DNA from 3 places in the Duganella sp. genome. Region 3 is predicted to be linked to each of the others. Evidence: predicted binding sites of a transcription regulator. Region 3 holds the regulator's gene; each other region holds the start of a gene.

Region 1 (5,967 bases), on a different contig from region 3:
CCACCAGCATGGCCTTGGATTTCTTCTGCAGCAGGGTCTGGGTGGCCAGCACGTGCTCCACTTCCGAGGTGCCGATGCCGTGCGCCAGCGCGCCAAAGGCGCCGTGGGTCGAGGTGTGCGAGTCGCCGCAGACCACCGTCATGCCGGGCAGGGTGGCGCCCTGCTCAGGGCCGATCACGTGCACGATGCCCTGGCGCTTGTCGTTCATGTTGAAGTAGGTCAGGCCGTAGGACTTGGCGTTCTTGTCCAGCGTTTCCACCTGCAGGCGCGAGACCGGATCGGCAATGCCGTCGGCGCGCGAGGTGGTCGGCACGTTGTGGTCGGCCACCGCCAGGTTGGCCGACAGGCGCCATGGCTGGCGATTGGCGGCGCGCAGGCCGTCAAACGCCTGCGGGCTGGTCACTTCGTGCACGAGGTGACGGTCGATATACAGAATGGTGGTGCCATCGTCTTCCGTGCGGACGACGTGCGATTCCCAGAGTTTGTCGTAAAGCGTCTTCATGATGTTATTTGCGTACTGCTACGATTATCCAACTTGATTATGCCATATTGTGCAATGCAATAGCAGCCACCGCTGTCCGACCTCTTGAGCCCGATGCCTTCTGCATACCGATACACGGGGTATGACTCCTAAAAATAAAAAAGCCTGCGTGGGGACGCAGGCTTTTGGTCTTGCTGGCCTGGTCTTCTGACTCAGGCCGCCATGCGTACACTCCCTCGACAACCGTCCATTAGGAACGATAGGCCGACCACTAGCACCAGCTCGCCCTCGGCGGAGCGCGCCGTGCCGGTAATGCCCTCGACAGTAATCGCGGTCATCGGTTTAATCACCAGGTCGGCAGTGCCGTCCACCGCTTCCACCGCCAGGATGTATGGCTGTGGCGCGGAGACAACAATACCCACCTTCTCGCGGCAGCTTTCGTAGCCCAGCGAGTCGGCCAGCGAGCGCACCGGCAGCGGCCGGCCCTGGTCCTTGAGGACCGGGGCGCCGCCCACTTCCATGAACACTTCCGGCAGCTCGACCACGCGCTGCACCACGGCCATCGGCAGCGCCAGCGCGGCGCCCGAGGTCGAGACCAGCATGGTCGGCACGATCGACAGCTCGATCGGCAGGCGGATCGAGAACTTGGTACCCTTGCCCAGCTCGGATTCGATGTGGATGGCGCCGCGGTTTTTCTCCACGGCGGTCTTCACCACGTCCATGCCGACGCCGCGGCCGGACACGCTGGACGCCACTTCCTTGGTCGAGAAACCCGGTAAGAATACCAGTTGATAGCAATCGTCGCTGGTCAGCTGGGTCGATTCCGAGATCAGCCCCTTCTGCAAGGCCTTCTGGCGCAGCTTGACCGGATCCATGCCCTTGCCATCGTCCTGCAGCACAATCATAACGCTATTCGCCTCCTGCCAGGCTTTCAGCTGGATGTAGGAGCGGATCGGCTTGCCGGCGGCCGCGCGTTCTTCCGGCGTTTCGACACCATGGTCGAGCGCGTTGCGCAGCATGTGCACCAGCGGATCGTACAGCGAATCCACCACCACGCGGTCGACTTCGGTCTCCGCACCTTCGATGTTCAGATCGACTTCCTTGCCCAGATCCTTGGCCAGCTCGCGCACCAGGCGCGGGAATTTCTGGAACAGGCGGCCGACCGGCTGCATGCGGGTGGCCAGGGTGGCGCGCTGCAGTTCGGTCGAATAGCGCGAGGCGCGTTCCAGCGTCTCGGCCAGCGTCGACATCAGCGTCTGCGCCTGGCCTTCGAACTTGAACTGCATCAGGCGTTCCAGCAGCACGGCGGCCTGGTTGGCGGCCTGCACCGATTCGCCGGCCACTTCCAGCAACGCATCGAGCTTGACGGCGTCGATACGGATCGATTCTTCCTTGGCCGGCGCACTTTGCGGACGCTCGTCCTTCTTCTCGGCGGCTTCGCGGCGCGCGCCCGGGGTGGCTTTGACTTCGGCCGCCACGGCGGCGATTTCAGCGGCGTCCGGCTTGGCTGCCGGCGCCGGCGCCGCTGCCGCCGGTGCGGCGGCCACGGCGGCCGGCGGCGCGGCCGAGCGGGTGTAGCTGCCCGGCGGCATCACGGCTTCGTACATGCCTTCCCAGTCGAGGCCATCGGCCGATGGGGCGGCGGCGGGCGCGGCCACGGGGGCCGGCGCGGCAGCGGCGGGCGCTGGTGCGGGCGCTGGCGCCGGTGCGGCGGCGGCCGGCTTGGCCGGGGCCGAGTCGGCCTTGCCGGCGATGGCGTCGTTCAGCAACTGCTCCAGGTCGCCCGGCAGCGCGGGCAGGCTGCTGGGCTCGGCGCCGTCATTCAGTTCCGCCAGCTGGTCGGCCACAAAGCCCGACGCCTGCAGCGCGGCTTCGATCGACAGCGGCGTCACCGGCGCGGCGCCGGTACGCAGGGCATCAAACAGGTTTTCGGTCAGGTGGCAGGCCGTCACCAGCGCAGGCAGGCCCATGAAACCGGCGCCCCCCTTGATGGTGTGGAACGAGCGGAACACCGCGTTCAGTGTCTCTTTGTTGTCCGGGTCGCGTTCGAGGCGCAGCAGGTGCTCCTCGACATTGACCGCCAGATCCATCGCCTCGACGACGAAATCTCTCAGCATATCGTCCATTAGAACCCCAGATCGGCAAGCAGGTCGTCAACACTATCCTGATTCAGGGCCACGGCCGGAGCCGACGGGCCGGACATCAGGGACACTTCTTTCTGTGCGATTTTCTCCTTGACGCTCGGCGGCGCGTTGTCTTTCAACAGCTGCGCCAGCTCCTGCTCCACGGTCTTGGTGATATGCACCACCTTCTTGATCAGCTGGCCGGTGATGTCCTGGAAGTCCTGCGCCATCATGATGTCCAGCAGGCGCGCTTTCTCGGCCTCGGTGGCGGCCGACACGGCCACGGCGAATTTCTGCGAGTCGCCGGCCAGTTGCTTGAACTGTTCCAGGCTCAGCTTGCCGGCGAACAGGTCGGCCCAGCGGGTTTCCATGTCTTTCGACTGCTTGGACAGCACGTCCTGCTCCGGCATGCCCTCGTCCAGCGTGTTCAGCACCTTGTTGGCGGCCTGTTCGGTCAGGGAGGCGACGTATTCCAGGCGGTCCTGGGCGTCGCTGATCTGGGTGGCCGCCTCGGTCAGCGCCTTGTCGTAGCCCAGTTCGCGCAGCGAATCGTGCAGCAGGCGCACAATGCCGCCCAGGCGTTCAAACATCACATCCTTGCCGTCGGCGTTGTCGCCGTCGGCGCCAGCGGCAGCGGCCGGCGCGGCGGCCGGTTCGGCGGCGGCCACGGCATCAGGCGGTCGGGCCGCGGCGACTTCTTCGAACAGGCTTTCCAGGTCATCTTCCGCGGCAGCAGCCGGTGCGGGTGCAGGCGCTGGAGCGGGCGCTGCGTTTTTGCTCTGAGCAGACACCTCTTCAAATAATGCGTCGAAATCGTCAGCGGCGTTAGTCATAATCCCTGCTTCTCCATATTTGGTCAATTTGCTGCCCTAAACTAGCTGTATTTGGAGATACTAACATCGGATAGAACAACGGAGTATGCCGCGTGACACAAAAGTAGTGCTTTAGTGCAAAAAAAAGCTGTTAGAAGCATAAAAGCCCACACCCTGCCGCGCAGGATAAAGCGCTTTTATTTGATAAATATCAAGTCTTTCCAGAGTATCAATAATGTAAATCGCGACTACAATGAAGCTGTGAGCTGATGCAGAAAGGAGGTCCATCATGTACCGCAAAATCCTGATCACCACCGACGGTTCGGCCGTCTCCAGCAAGACCGCGTGCGCCGGCGTGCAGTTTGCCGAGCAGCTCGGGGCCGAGGTGCTGGTGCTGTTCGTGGCGCCCGAGTACCAGTATCCGATTTACGTGGAAATCATCCCGCCCAGCTACCCCAGCGAAGAGGAATACCGCGCCGCCATGCAGCGGGCCGGCCAGGAGCACACGCAGGATGTGGCCGACTCGTGCGCGCGGCGCGGCGTGCGTTGCCAAGCGCTGACCGCCTTCCACGAAAGCGCGGCCGTGAAAATCGTCGACGTGGCGCAACAGCACGGCTGCGACCTGATCTTCATGGGCTCGCACGGGCGCAGCGGCTGGGGCCAGTTGTTACTGGGCAGTGTAACCAACAAGGTGTTGCAGCACTCCAAAATTCCGGTGCTGGTGCACCGCCTGATCAAGGAGCCCGGTAGCAAATAAGCAGCACGCGCAGGCCGTTTGTAGTAAGATCATAAGGTTGATTCAATCGCAATAACAATTACCATTAATCACTTTCAAAGCGATCCTTATGATACGTATCGTCATTGCGGATGACCACACCATCATGCGTGAAGGCCTCAAGCGCATCCTCGACGGCGCGCCGGACATTGACATCGTGGGCGAAGCCATTGACGGTTTCGAGGTGCTGGGCCATGTGCGCCAGGGCGGGTTCGACCTGCTGCTGCTGGACTTGTCCATGCCCGGCCGCAGCGGGGTCGACCTGATCCGCCAGATCAAGGCCGAGGCGCCCAAGCTGGCCATCCTGATCCTCACCATGCACGAGGAGGAGCAGTACGCGGTGCGCGCCATCCGCGCCGGCGCGCAAGGCTATCTGACCAAGGAAAGCGCCGGCACCCAGCTGGTCGGCGCGATCCGCAAGGTGGCTTCCGGCCGTCCCTACATCAGCACCGAGGTGGCCGAGCAGCTGGCGCTCAACATCATGATGCCGCACGAGTCGCTGCTGCACAAACAGCTGTCGGACCGCGAGTTCGAGGTATTCTCGCTGCTGGTGGCCGGCCGCTCCATCACCGAAATCGCCAACAGCCTGCACCTGAGCGTGAAAACCGTCAGCACCCACAAGACCCGCATCATGCAGAAGATGGGCATGAGCTCGCTGTCGGAAATGGTGCAGTACGCGGTGGCACATCGCCTGCTGTCGCCGTTCAAGACCTGAAAGCGGGCTCGTACGTAGGAGTACTCCTACACGCCTTGGTGGGACTCCTACGTCTACATTCAGCCGTTGCTGATATCTATCTCCCCCCTGTGTTGGCATACTGAAACCATACCGCACAGCACCTAGCCCACAGGAGAGATCACCATGCTGTCTACGCAAACGTCTGAAATTCGCCCGGCCACGACGACGCTGCAATCGTCGTCGATGGAAGCCGGCCGCCAGCGTCAGGGGCGGCTCTGGTCGAACCTCAAGGAAGTCTGCGACCTGCTGCACATCCCGGCCGCCAACTCCATGGCCAACGAAGAACTGCTGTTCCAGCATGTGCAGTTCAAGACTGGCCAGCGCATCCACACCATCGGCCAACCGTTCGACACGCTCTACATCGTCAACTCGGGCTTTTTGAAAACCGTGCTGATCGACGAATACGGCAACGAGCAGGTGCTGAGCTTTCCCATGAAGGGTGACATGCTGGGGGTGGACGGCATCCACACCCGCCATTATTCGTCGGAAGCGGTGGCGCTGTCCGACTGCGACCTGATCCTGCTGCCATTCAAGAAGCTGACCGCCCTGGGCCGCGTGCACCTGGAACTGGAAAACATGATGTACGGCGTGATGAGCCGCGAACTGGTGCGCGAGCAAGCCATGATCGGCATGCTGGGCGCGCTCAGCGCCGAGGCGCGGGTGGCGCGCTTCCTGGTGGCGCTGGCCGAACGCTTCTCGCAGATGGGCTACTCCAGCAAGCTGTTCAACCTGCGCATGACGCGCCACGAAATCGGCAGCTACCTCGGGCTGACGCTGGAAACCGTCAGCCGCACGCTGTCGGCCTTCAACGAGATCGGCCTGATCAGCGTCGACCAGCGCACCATCGGCATCAAAGATCCGGAAGCCCTGAAAACCTTGCGCCGCCTGCCGCCTTCGCGCACGCGCGGCAAGCCGGCCGCCCGCAGCAAGGGCGCCGCCACCGTACCGTCCGGCCAGTTGCTGGCGGCCTTGTAGCACCCGCAGCACTTGTAGCGCTCAGTACTACCTCCCGTATCACCCAGCCTTGGGCCCGGTTTCTG
Region 2 (5,967 bases), on a different contig from region 3:
GAACTTGGCTTGCGAGTAGATGTAAGGGATCAGCTGATAGCGCAGCGTGTCGAAGCGCGCCATCACCGCCTCCGCCTGTTTGCCGAAGGCCCAGATCTCGGCCGCCTTGCGTTCGCCGTGCAGGCGCAGCGTCGGCATGAAGGTGCCGTACTGGAACCAGCGCGTCAGCAATTCCGGATAGTCATGGTAATTGCCCACCACATCGCGTGCATCGGATGGATCGAGCAGCGGCGGTTTGACGGCCGACGACTCGCGCGGCAGATTCTGCCAGCCGCCGATGTCATTGCCCCAGTAGGCGATGCCGGATGCGGTCATGTTCAGGCCAGTCGGCACCTGGCGCGCCAGCGCTTCCCAGGTCGGATGAATATCCGAGGACCAGAACAAGGCGCCGGTACGCTGCGAGCCCAGATAGGCGGCGCGCGAAAGAATCAGCACGCGCTTGTTCGGCTTCCAGGCGCGCATGTTCTCGGCCACGCCTTCCACGTGCAGCAGCGGGAACAGGTTGTGATAGCGGTCGCCCGAGCCGATCGAGTAGAAGAAGCCGCTCGGCACCAGATCCGGCTCGGTCTCGTCCAGCCACGGATAGTCGAAGCCCTGCGACAGGATGTTGTCGCGCGCCTTCTCCCAGAACCACTTGCGCGCGGCCGGATTGGTCGGGTCGATCAGGCCGCCGGTGCGGTCGGAGCGGAACGGCAGGCCATCGACGGTCTTGCCATCCTTGTCCTTCAGCAGATAGCCCTTGGCATCCAGCTCATTGAAGTAGCGGCCCGAAGTTTCATAGCGCGGCCAGATCGAGATGATCGACTCCATGCCCATGTCGTGCAACTGCTTGTTCATGCCTTTCGGGTCCGGGAACTGCGCTGGATCGATGTCCATCTGGCCCATGCGGGTCCAGTAGAACCAGTCCAGCACCATCACGTCCAGCGGATACTTCTTCTCGCGGTAGGTCTTCGCCACGCGCATCAGTTCCTGCTGGCTGTCGTAGCGGGCTTTCGACTGAATCAGGCCGAAGGCGGACTTCGGCGGGATAGGGGTCTTGCCGGTCACGCGGGCGTAGCCCGAGTAGATCTCTTCCGGGGTCGAACCGGTGATGATGAAGAAGCTCACGCGCTCGCCCACATTCGACTGGAACGAGGTGCGGCCATTCACGCCGGCCACGAAGCGGGTGACGGACGGGTTGTCCCAGACGATGCCATAACCCTTGGAGGACACCATGAACGGCACGCAGACGCTTTCGCCGGCCGGCGCATCGTACCAGTGTTTGCAATCGAGGACGCGGCCGCGCAGGTCCAGCTGGCCGAGCGATTCCTGGTTCTGGCCCATGCCGTAGTAATGCTCATCGCGCGCCACCGAGAACGAGGCGCCGACCTGGAAGGTCTTTTCGGTGTTGACGGTTTGCGGCGACATCTCCCAGCCATTCATGCTGACGATCTGCTCGCCCTTGGCGTTCAGCACCTGCAGGCCGACCGGCGCCAGCGACGGCGCGAAGTATTTCTGGCCCTGGGTAGGAACCGATGGCGGCGGCGCCGGATTGACCCGCACCGTCATGGCGGAGGACGTGAACACGTCGGTCTGGCGGTTGCCGCCGGTGTGACGGAAGGCGCTGTTGTCGCTGTTCTTGGGCAGGATGCCGTAGCCCGGGCCTTTCAGCACCTCGGCCTTGTCAACGGCAATGGTGACGTGCACCACGTTAGGGCCATAGGCCTCTATCGATACGAAAGCGCCGTCGCGGTCCAGGGTGGCGATCGGGGCGGCAAATGCGGAAGCGGAAAATGCAAAAATCGATGCGAGCGCGGTAAATACCGGCGTAGGGGCGAGCAGTCTCATAATCCTCTCTTATAGTGGAGTTGTGCACCGCATTGTGCGTCTTCATTTTCGAAATATCAATTACGAAAATCACCAAGTCCGGCTATGAAAAGAGTGATGCAACGAACAGAACCCGCCGCCCCGCCAGCCTAGCATGGAGCACTTTAGCCTATCTGACAGGAGAGCGGTTTGAATATCCAACGCTATCTCGCGCCATTTTCCAATGTCGACGGTGAAGAGCTGCTGCTGGCGGCCGGCGCCACCGTCATCACCTTTGTGGCGATCTACGCCTTCCTGCGGCTGCTGCGCAAGCGCCTGTGCCGCCACGACGAAGCCGGCCGCTCGGACCGCCCCATGGTCCAGCTGATGAAGGAAACGCTCAACCGCACCAGCATGCTGGCGGTGCTGGCGATCTCGCTGCTGGTCGGCCTCAAGACGCTGGAACTGACGCCGCTGTGGGAGGACCGGCTCGGCCACCTGTGGTTCATCGTGCTGGGGCTGCAGCTGGTGCTGTATCTCGACCGTGCGGCCACCCTGGGGGCGCGCCGCTACTTTCGCAACCATGCCGAAACGCCGGATTCCCCCACCACCGTCGCCAATACCCTGATGGTGTGGGCGCTGAAAACCACCTTGTGGGTCATATTCCTGCTGGCGGCGCTGTCCAACCTTGGCATCAACGTGTCCGCGCTGGTGGCCAGCCTGGGCATCGGCGGTATCGCGGTGGCGCTGGCGGTGCAGAATGTGCTGGGCGACCTGTTTGCCTCGTTGTCGATTGCTGTCGACAAGCCGTTTGAGGTGGGTGACGCCATCGCCATCACCAACGTGTCAGGCACGGTGGAACATGTGGGGCTGAAAACCACCCGCATCCGCTCCGACTTTGGCGAGCAAATCGTGATCGGCAATTCGGAGCTGCTGAAGAACGTGGTGCGCAACTACAAGCGCATGCAGAACCGCCGCGTGCAGTTCTCGCTGCGTATCAATCCCTCTACGCCGGCGGCGCTGGCGGCCAAGGTGCCGGAAGCGCTGATGGGCGTGATCAGCCGCCAGCCGGACGTGCGCGCCGACCGTGTGCACCTGAAATCGGTCAGCCAGGATGCGCTGGAGTTCGAGCTGGTGTTCTATGTGCTGAACTCCTCCTACCTGAACTACATGAATGCCCAGCAAGCGGTGCTGCTGGGCGCCCTGGAGGTATTCAGCGAACTGGGTGTCGACGCCAGCGCGCCGACGCGCCGCCTGCAGTTTGAACAAGGCGCGCAGGCCGCCAACGAGATGATGCCGGACCGGCGCCAGCAGGCGCGCCCGCACTAAGGGCATCAGGGCTTGAGCTTTTCGTCCTCCGCCTGGGCTTCTTCCATGGCGGCGGGCTCCAGCTCCTCGGCCGAGCGGTTAAGGTAAACGAACACGCCCCATGCCGCCAGCAGGACGCCGACGCCGGCCACCAGCGCCGCCACGTACAGCAGCTCGCTGGCATCGTCATGCACGGCGCGGAAGGTGGCCACCAGGCCTTCGATCGCCAGCGCCACCACAACCACCACGAAAAAGCGCGACAGGAAGCGGCGCACGCGGGTGGGCGCGCTGATATCGGCATCGCGCACCACCTCCTCCTCGATGATGGTCTCGGCGATCTGCAGCGCCACCACAGCGGCGGCCAGGATGCCGATCGCCTCGATCACTTCCTGCGCGGCGGCCAGGCCGCTGTCGGCATGCGCGGCGTGCCATCCCAGCTGCGCGCCCAGCACAATCAGGAACAAAGCGCCTGCGGTGAACAGCAAGGCGATCATCGCATGCACAACGCCAAAGGCCAGCATCAGGTGTTTCATGGTCGGCTCCACGGAATTATTTTGCGCATTGTAGAGCGCCCGCCGCACGCTGATTGTGCGCCACTGCACAGTTAAAATTTCTAATCGTGACTTTTCAAATCCTTGATCTGAATCAAAGTTTTTGTCCATGGACGGGTGGGACAATGCGCATGGCTTTCATCAAGGACAAACAAGATGTACAAGATTTCGGCTTATCTCGATCAGGATCACCGCCGCTGCGACGAGCAGTATGCGGTGGCCGAATCGGATGTCAACCTGCGTAACTGGGACGCAGCCCGCAGGAACTTCCGTATTTTCCACGAGATGTTCGAATGCCACCTGGACAAGGAAGAGCGGGTGCTGTTCCCACGCCTCGATCACGCGCTGGGCAATGGCTACGGCTCCTCGGTGGTGATGCGGGAAGAACACCGGCAAATGCGCATCATGGTGGCGCAGTTACAGCGCGCCATCGCGCGCCAGGACTACGACGCCTTCCATGAACATTCCGGCAATCTGCGCGCGCTGACGCGCCAGCATCACCTGAAAGAAGAACGCCTGCTGCATCCCCAGGCCGATTTCCTGCTGGCGAAGCAGGCCGACGCCATCATCGCGGTCATGGACAATCTGTACCACGTTGACGCGGCATGACCACCGGGCTGTATATCAGCGCCTGCCTGCGCCAGGCCAGGCCGCGTCTGAGCACCCTGCTCAAACTGATGTTTGGCGAGGCCCTGGCCTTCGGCCAAAACACACTGTGGCTGGGCAGCGTGATTGAATTGATCGAGCCACTCGGCTTCCAGGAACGCACCATCCGCACCGCCCTGTTCCGCCTCGCCAGGCACAACATCATTTCCATACAACGCCATGGCCGCCGCAGCGCGTGCAGACTGACGCCGGAGGCGGCAAGCGCGGTGCTGGAGGCGCGCCATCGTCTCAGCCAGCCGGCCGTGCGCAGCTTCGACGAGAAATGGTCAATGGTGGTAAACACCGGCGACATCAGCGCGGCGCGTTTCGCCAGCGCGCGCAAGCACTTACTGGAGCAGGAATACTGCCTGCTGGCGCCCAATCTGCTGGCACGCCCGGCCTCCTACCTCGCACAGCACGAAGTCCTGGACCTGGCCCGGTTTGACGTCAGCGGCAGCCAGCTGGCGGCGGCCGCGCGGCAGCCGGACGTCGGCAACGATCTGGAAACGCCTGCCGCCATGTACCAGCAGTTCCAGCAGCGCTTCCTGCCGCTGCGCCAGATGCTGGGTCAGCGCGGCGCCTTCAATGACGAACAGGCTTACGTGGTGCGGATGCTGGTCAGCCACGCCTACCAGCACTGCCGCCGCAGCGATCCGCTGCTGCCGCGCGAGCTGTTGCCGGAGACCTGGCCGGCCAGCGCAGCCCAGCAAACCTACGTCGCCCTCTACAACGGCTGCGCCACGCAGGCGCGGCGCCACACCATTACGAAAAACCAAGCATGAAGCCCACCCTCAGCGTCACCACCAACCGCCAAGGCGCCCGCATCCACCGGATCATCGACGACATCACCTACCCTACCCGCACCAGAAAACCGGAGATCCGCCGCGACCCGATGGTGGCCGCGCTGTTTGGCGCCGCATCGGTGCCGAAACAGGCCGGCGACGCCGATTTCCATTCAAAGCCACGCGGCTGAGAATATCAAGTTGACATACATGGTCGTCACGGACACACTGTATGCATGCTTGCCTCTCTTTTTCGATCCGGTCTGGCGAAAAGCCTGCTGTGCGCCACCCTGGCAGTGCCCGGTATTTGCACCGCAGAGAGACTGGTAATCGATTACGTGGTGTCCAACACCCCGCAGCGCAGCGCCTGGATCGGCATCATCAACCAGTTTGCCGCCGCCAACCCGGACATCCAGATTTCGCACCACGGCTATCCGCAGGAACAGTACAAGCGGGACTTCGGCGCCCGCCTCCAGAACAATCCCGCCGACGTGGCGTTCTGGTATGCCGGCGAGCGTCTGCGCGACGCCGCCAGAAATAAACTGCTTGCACCGCTGGATGCCGACATGGTGGCGCTGCTCAGGAAGCAGAAGTTCGTCACCAACGCGATTGAAGGCACGCGCATCGACGGCGAGGTATACGGTTTTCCGCTGTATTACTACACCTGGGGTTTCATCTACCGCAAATCGCTGTTCGAGCGGGTCGGCGTGCGCCCTCCGGTCACCTGGACCGAATTCCTGCAGGTGTGCGAACAGCTGAAAGCAGCAGGCGTGACGCCGCTGGGGCTGGGCGCAAAAAGCGTGTGGCCGGCGGCCGGCTGGTTCGACTACCTCAACCTGCGCCTCAATGGCCTGGACTTCCACCACAAGCTGCTCAGCGGCGAGGCGCGCTTCAGC
Region 3 (5,967 bases):
CGCAAGCGCACGCCATCGGCGAGCGCCTGTTCCTGACCTACTGCGCCCAGTGCCACGGCTCGGACGCACGCGGCAACAAGGGCTTTCCGAACCTGACCGACAAGGACTGGCTGTTTGGCGGTTCGCCGGAAACCATCAAGGAAACCATCCTGCACGGCCGCGTTGGCGCCATGCCGCCGATGGGCGCCGCGCTGGGCGGCGACAAGGATGTGGAAAACGTCGCCCACTACGTGCTGAGCCTGTCCGAGTCGACCCACGATCCGATCAAGGCCGTGTTCGGCAAAGAGAAGTTTGGCGCCTGCATGGCTTGCCACAGCGCCGGCGGCAAGGGCAACCAGACCCTGGGCGCGCCCAACCTGAGCGACAAGATCTGGCTGTTCGGCGGCAGCCCGGAAACCATCATGGAAACCATCCGCAAGGGCCGTACCGCCACCATGCCGCCGTTCGAGGACTTCCTCGGCGACGCCAAGGTGCACGTGCTGGCCGCCTATGTGTGGAGCTTGTCGAATCATCCCAACGAACCGGCCGCGACGCCAGCGGTAGCTGAAAAATGAACGCCCCGCAGCCCCAAGTCATCAAGATGTATGCCGCGCGCGAGGAAATTTACCCGCGCGAGATCGACGGCCGTTATGCCCGCCTGCGCTGGCTGTTTGTCTGGCTGACGCAGCTGGCGTTCTACTGCACGCCCTGGCTGCAGTGGAACGGCCGGCAGGCGCTGCTGTTCGATCTGGGCGCGCGCAAGTTCTACATCTTTGGCCTGGTGCTGTGGCCGCAGGATTTCATCTACCTGGCGCTGCTGCTGATCATCAGTGCCTATCTGCTGTTCCTGGCGACGGCGGTGGCGGGGCGGGTGTGGTGCGGTTTCACCTGCCCGCAAACGGTGTACACCGAAATCTTCCTGTGGATAGAACGCCGGATCGAAGGCAAGCGCAGCGCCCGCATCGCGCTGGACCGCCAGCCGGCCTCGTTTGCCAAGTACGGCAAGAAGACCGCCAAGCACCTGGCCTGGGGCGCGGTGGCCTTGTGGACCGGCTTCACCTTCGTCGGCTACTTCACGCCGATCACCAGGCTGATGGGCGAGGTGGCGACGCTGAACTTCGGCCCGTGGGAATGGTTCTGGGTGCTGTTCTACAGCTTTGCCACCTACGGCAACGCCGGCTGGATGCGCGAGCAGGTGTGCAAGTACATGTGCCCGTACGCCCGCTTCCAGAGCTCGATGTTCGACCGCGACACCCTGATCATCACTTACGACAGCAAGCGCGGCGAGCCGCGCGGGCCGCTGTCGAAGACCGCCAACGGCAACGGCGGCTCGTGCATCGACTGCTCGATGTGCGTGCAGGTGTGCCCGACCGGTATCGACATCCGCAAGGGCCTGCAGTACGAATGCATCGGCTGCGCCGCCTGCGTGGACGCCTGCAACAGCGTGATGGACAAGACCGGCCAGGCCCGCGGCCTGATCCGCTACAGCACCGAACGCGCCATGGAGGACCATCTGACGCCGACCGAGATCCGCCTGCGCGCCTTCCGGCCGCGCGTGAAGATCTACACCGCCGTGCTGGGCCTGATTGTGCTGGCCACCGGCGCCGCGCTGTATCTGCGCACGCCGCTCAAGCTGGACGTGATCCGCGACCGCGGCTCGATGGGCCGCGAAGTGGAGGACGGCATGATCGAAAACGTCTACCGCCTGCAGATCATGAACACGTCCGAGCAGGCCCATGTCTACAAGATCGCCGTCAGCGGCATCGCCTCGCTGACGCAGGTGAGCGCCGACCAGGTGCCGGTGGACGCCACCGAGACCAGGGCTTATCCGATGCGCCTGCGCACCGCGCACGGCGCCGGCCAGCCCGGCTCGAACAAAATTGAAGTCACCCTGACCGCAGTCGACGATCCATCGCTGCATGTGAAAGAATCCGCGGTCTTCATTGTGCCGCGCTAAGGAGCATCATCATGACGACACTGACCATCCCCGTCACACCGTGGTGGAAGCAGCGCTGGCCATGGCTGCTGGCAGCCGGCCCCGCCATCGTGGCGGTCGGCAGCATCTACACCGCTTACCTCGCCATGTCGGCGCCCGATGCGCTGGTGGTGGGCGATTACTACAAGCAGGGCAAGGCCATCAACCAGGATTTGCGGCGCGACCATGTGGCCTCGCAGCTGGGCCTGTCGATGGCGCTTGGCTACGACGCCGCCAGCGGCACCCTGAGCGGGCGCATCAACCGCAAGGATAGCGGCCCGCTGCTGCTGCATCTGTCGCACGCCACGCTGCCGGAAAAGGATATCAAGCTGGTGCTGGTGCCGGATGCGAACGGCAGGTTCAGCGCCAACCTGCCGCTGCTGGAACGCAGCCGCTGGATCGTGCTGGTGGAAGGGCAGAAGCGCGAGTGGCGCCTGGCCGGCGCCTGGAGCTGGCCGGCGCAGCGCGGGATTGCGCTGCTGCCCGACTGATCAGCCGCAGGTTGCCGTCCCGGCCGTGATGGCCTTCAGCATGCGCGGATCGAGCAATTCGATCTCGCGGTTGCTGACGCGCAGCAGGCCTTCTTTCTTGAACTTGGACAGCAGGCGGCTGATGCTTTCGATGGTCAGGCCCAGATAATTGCCGATTTCCTCGCGCGACATGCGCAGCTGGAAAGTATTCGGCGAATAACCGCGCGCCTCGTAACGCGACGACAGGTTGATCAGGAACGCCGCAAAGCGCTGGGTCGCCTGCATATTCCCCAGCAATAGCATCACGCTTTGCTCGCGCGTGATTTCCTGGCTCATCATGCGGTGGAAATGGCGCAACAGGGTCGGCATTTCCGCCAGTAGCTGCTGCAGGGTGGAGAAGGGAATTTCGCACACTTCGCTGTCTTCCAGCGCGACCGCGGTGCAATGGTGCTGGTCGGCGCTGATGGCATCCATGCCCAGCAGTTCGCCAGCCATCTGGAAGCCGGTGATCTGCTCCGCGCCCTCGCGGTTGACCTGGTAGGTCTTGAAGTGGCCCAGACGGATCGCGTACAGGTTCTGGAATGGATCGCCGATGCGGAACAGCGTGCCGCCGCGCGCGACCTTGCGGCGGCGGCCGATGATCTGGTCGAGCCGCTCCATGTCGTTGTTGTCCAGCCCCATCGGCAAACACAGCTGGTGCATGCTGCATGAAGCACAGCTGGCCTTGAGGATATCGATGGTGGCGCCGGGAATAACCAGCGAAGGAAGTTCTTGTATCATGCGGTTAGTGTAGCCCATCACGTGCGATTTGGGCGCCTATTCCGCAGTCATCCAATCAGGTATTCGCGCGCCATTTGCCTTGCACGATGCAAGCGGCTTTTCACCGCCGCCACCGATTGGTTGATCTCGCCGGCGATTTCCGCAATCGACATTTGCGCGAAGTCGCGCAACAGCACCACTTTCAGGTAGTCGGCCGGCAGCGATTCCAGCGCGCGGATCAGTTCGACGCGCAAGCCGGCCGTGTCCTGGCTGGCCAGCCACTGCTCGGCGCGTTCGTCATCCCAGGGATCATGGCCCAGCGCGCTGCGCGCCAGCCGGTGGCACTCGCGCTTGACCACCTGGAACAGCCAGCCGGAAAACGCCGCCAGCATGCGCACCGACGATAGCTTGCGCGACAACACCAGCAGCGCTTCCTGCACGGCGTCGTCGACGTCGCCGACCAAGCAGTTGCGCTGGGCGTAGCGGCGGATGTCAGGCTGGCACAGCCGCAGCAGCTGCGCCAGCGCCGCCGGATCGCCGCGCCGGGCGGCGTCCAGCACCGGCATGTGGTGTTCCGCAAGACTCATTATTTTCCTTGTTTATCCAGGCGGCGGCCAACCATGGCGCACATCGGACAAAAGCCGAACAGGCCGGACGCGACGATGCCGGCCGCCGACAAGGCCGCCACCGTGCCCCACATGCCGCCCAGCAGCGCCAGCGCCGCCGCCGCCACGATCAGGCCCGCCACCACGCGCAGCACGCGCTCCCAGCCGGGTACATTTTTAACGTAAAACATTGTGCTCTCCTATCAGTGATCGAGGAAGTCCCTCGGCAGCTAAGAGGGGGCTGGCCGCGATTCGGATTCGCGCTATCGAAAATATTTTTAAATTTTTTTAAAAAACCTATTGCGTGCGATTTAATTGCTCGCTATGATTCACCCATCAACACATCGAACGCGACTTAATCGCTAACTAATCAACGAAAGGAATCACCATGAAACGCACGCTGATCGCTACCGCCCTGCTGGCCGCCACCGCTTTCGCCCACGCCGCCACCCCGGCCAACGACACCACCATCGTGCTGGTCCACGGCGCTTTTGCCGATGGTTCCAGCTGGGACAAGGTGATTCCTATCCTGCAAGCCAAGGGCTACAAGGTGGTGGCCGTGCAGAACCCGCTGAGTTCGCTGGCTGACGATGTCGCCGCCACCCAGCGCGTGGTCGATGCGCAAACCGGTAAAGTAGTGCTGGTTGGCCACTCGTGGGGCGGCACCGTGATCACCCAGGCCGGCACCAGCGACAAGATCAAGGCGCTGGTCTACGTGGCCGCGTTTGCCCCGTCGGAAGGCGAAGCCACCGGCAACCTGGGCAAGGATTACGCGGTGCCGCCAGGCATCGCCACCCTGCAAGTCGATGCCACCGGCTACGCCTGGCTGCCAGCCGATTCGGTGGCCAAGAACTTTGCGCAGGACGTGACGCCGGCCCAGGCGGCGCTGATTACCGCCACCCAGGGCCCGATCGCCCTGAAGGCCTTCGGTGAAACCACCACCGTGGCGGCCTGGAAGAACAAGGCCAATTACTACATCGTGGCCAGCCAGGACCGCATGATCGCGCCGGAACTGGAACAGGCGTTTGCCAGGAAAATCAACGCCATCACCACCACCCTGCCGACCGGCCACGTGCCCATGGTGTCGCAACCGGCCAAGGTGGCGGAAGTGATCCTGGCCGCAGCCCAGCGTTAATCCGGTTTCATCCGCGGCGAAAAGCCAGCGTGCCCCGCGCACGCTGGCTTTTTCTTTCTTGCCAAGGTAAGCCTTTGATAGGAGAATCGGTCCAGCCCCCATACATCAAGGATGATATGAAGCCTCTCGGCATCAAGGCTAAAGTCGCCCTCGCCACCAGCATTACCTCGGTCCTGATGATCGGGCTGGTCACGCTGGTGCAGACCCAGCGCATGCAGGAAGATTACAAGCGGGTGTTGTTCACGCAACAGACCGCGCTGATCAACCGCACCGCGCAGGATCTCGACGACAAGCTGACCATGCTGCTCGATATCATCGCGCTATCGGCCCGCAACCAGCCGGCCAACCTGGGCAACTCGGCTGAAAAGCTGCGCGAGTATTACCAGAACCGCGCGGTGCTGGCCCTGTTTGACGATTTGCTGGTGATGAGCCCGCAGGGCAAGATCATTTCCGACCTGCCGCTGGTGCCGGGCCGGGTCGGCATCGACGCCTCCGACCGCGCCTACTTCAAGACCGTGATGCGCACCCACAAGCCGCTGATCACCGAACCGCTGATCGGTCGCGCCAACAAGCAGCCCATCGTGCAGATGGTGGCGCCGGTGCTGAACGACAAAGGCGAGGTGGTGTGCGTGCTGATCGGCGTGCTGCGCCTGTACAAGGACAACCTGCTGGGCCACCTGCGCACCGCCAAGGTTGGCCGCAGCGGCTATTACTTCGCGCTGACCCGCAGCGATAACCCGGTGTACGTGCTGCATCCCGACATCACGCGCCTGCTCAAGCCGCGCGCGGCCAACGCCAACCCGGCCACCAACCGCGCGCTGGAGCAAGGCTTCGAGGGCACGGTGATGGGCATGGGCGAAGGCAAGCCCACCCTCAACAGCTATAAAAACCTGAAATCGGTCAACTGGCTGCTGGCCACCTCGCTGCCGGCCGAGGAGGCGTTTGAGCCGTTCGAGGGCGTGATCAAGCGCGTGCTGGTGTGGAGCGGCATTGCCGCCGTGCTGACCGCGCTGCTGATCAGCGCGCTCACCTTGCGCCTGATGG

Evidence for each region. The regulator FNR, encoded in region 3, switches genes on or off when oxygen is low (the NO sensors DNR and NnrR bind a similar motif). The targets are predictions, from matches to a motif close to TTGATNNNNATCAA.
Region 1: ABDW57_RS21775 (universal stress protein) is a predicted target of FNR. The motif match lies at 3,618-3,631, and genes of this name have one in related genera.
Region 2: ABDW57_RS09070 (hemerythrin domain-containing protein) is a predicted target of FNR. The motif match lies at 3,729-3,742, and genes of this name have one in related genera.

Annotation. Positions count from the first base shown of each region.
Region 1 covers NZ_JBCNLB010000016.1:27,288-33,254, forward strand. The annotation lists gene leuC (3-isopropylmalate dehydratase large subunit) at 1-505, opposite strand, end outside; gene ABDW57_RS21765 (chemotaxis protein CheA) at 694-2,607, opposite strand; gene ABDW57_RS21770 (protein phosphatase CheZ) at 2,607-3,437, opposite strand; gene ABDW57_RS21775 (universal stress protein) at 3,706-4,173, shown strand; gene ABDW57_RS21780 (response regulator transcription factor) at 4,262-4,906, shown strand; gene ABDW57_RS21785 (helix-turn-helix domain-containing protein) at 5,111-5,902, shown strand.
Region 2 covers NZ_JBCNLB010000003.1:361,848-367,814, forward strand. The annotation lists gene ABDW57_RS09055 (glycoside hydrolase family 31 protein) at 1-1,827, opposite strand, end outside; gene ABDW57_RS09060 (mechanosensitive ion channel family protein) at 1,996-3,114, shown strand; gene ABDW57_RS09065 (hypothetical protein) at 3,120-3,626, opposite strand; gene ABDW57_RS09070 (hemerythrin domain-containing protein) at 3,801-4,253, shown strand; gene ABDW57_RS09075 (PaaX family transcriptional regulator C-terminal domain-containing protein) at 4,250-5,071, shown strand; gene ABDW57_RS09080 (hypothetical protein) at 5,068-5,262, shown strand; gene ABDW57_RS09085 (extracellular solute-binding protein) at 5,308-5,967, shown strand, end outside.
Region 3 covers NZ_JBCNLB010000007.1:29,000-34,966, reverse strand. The annotation lists gene ccoP (cytochrome-c oxidase, cbb3-type subunit III) at 1-554, shown strand, start outside; gene ccoG (cytochrome c oxidase accessory protein CcoG) at 551-1,936, shown strand; gene ABDW57_RS14545 (FixH family protein) at 1,948-2,445, shown strand; gene fnr (fumarate/nitrate reduction transcriptional regulator Fnr) at 2,446-3,204, opposite strand; gene ABDW57_RS14535 (sigma-70 family RNA polymerase sigma factor) at 3,252-3,770, opposite strand; gene ABDW57_RS14530 (DUF2892 domain-containing protein) at 3,770-3,979, opposite strand; gene ABDW57_RS14525 (alpha/beta hydrolase) at 4,177-4,923, shown strand; gene ABDW57_RS14520 (response regulator) at 5,040-5,967, shown strand, end outside.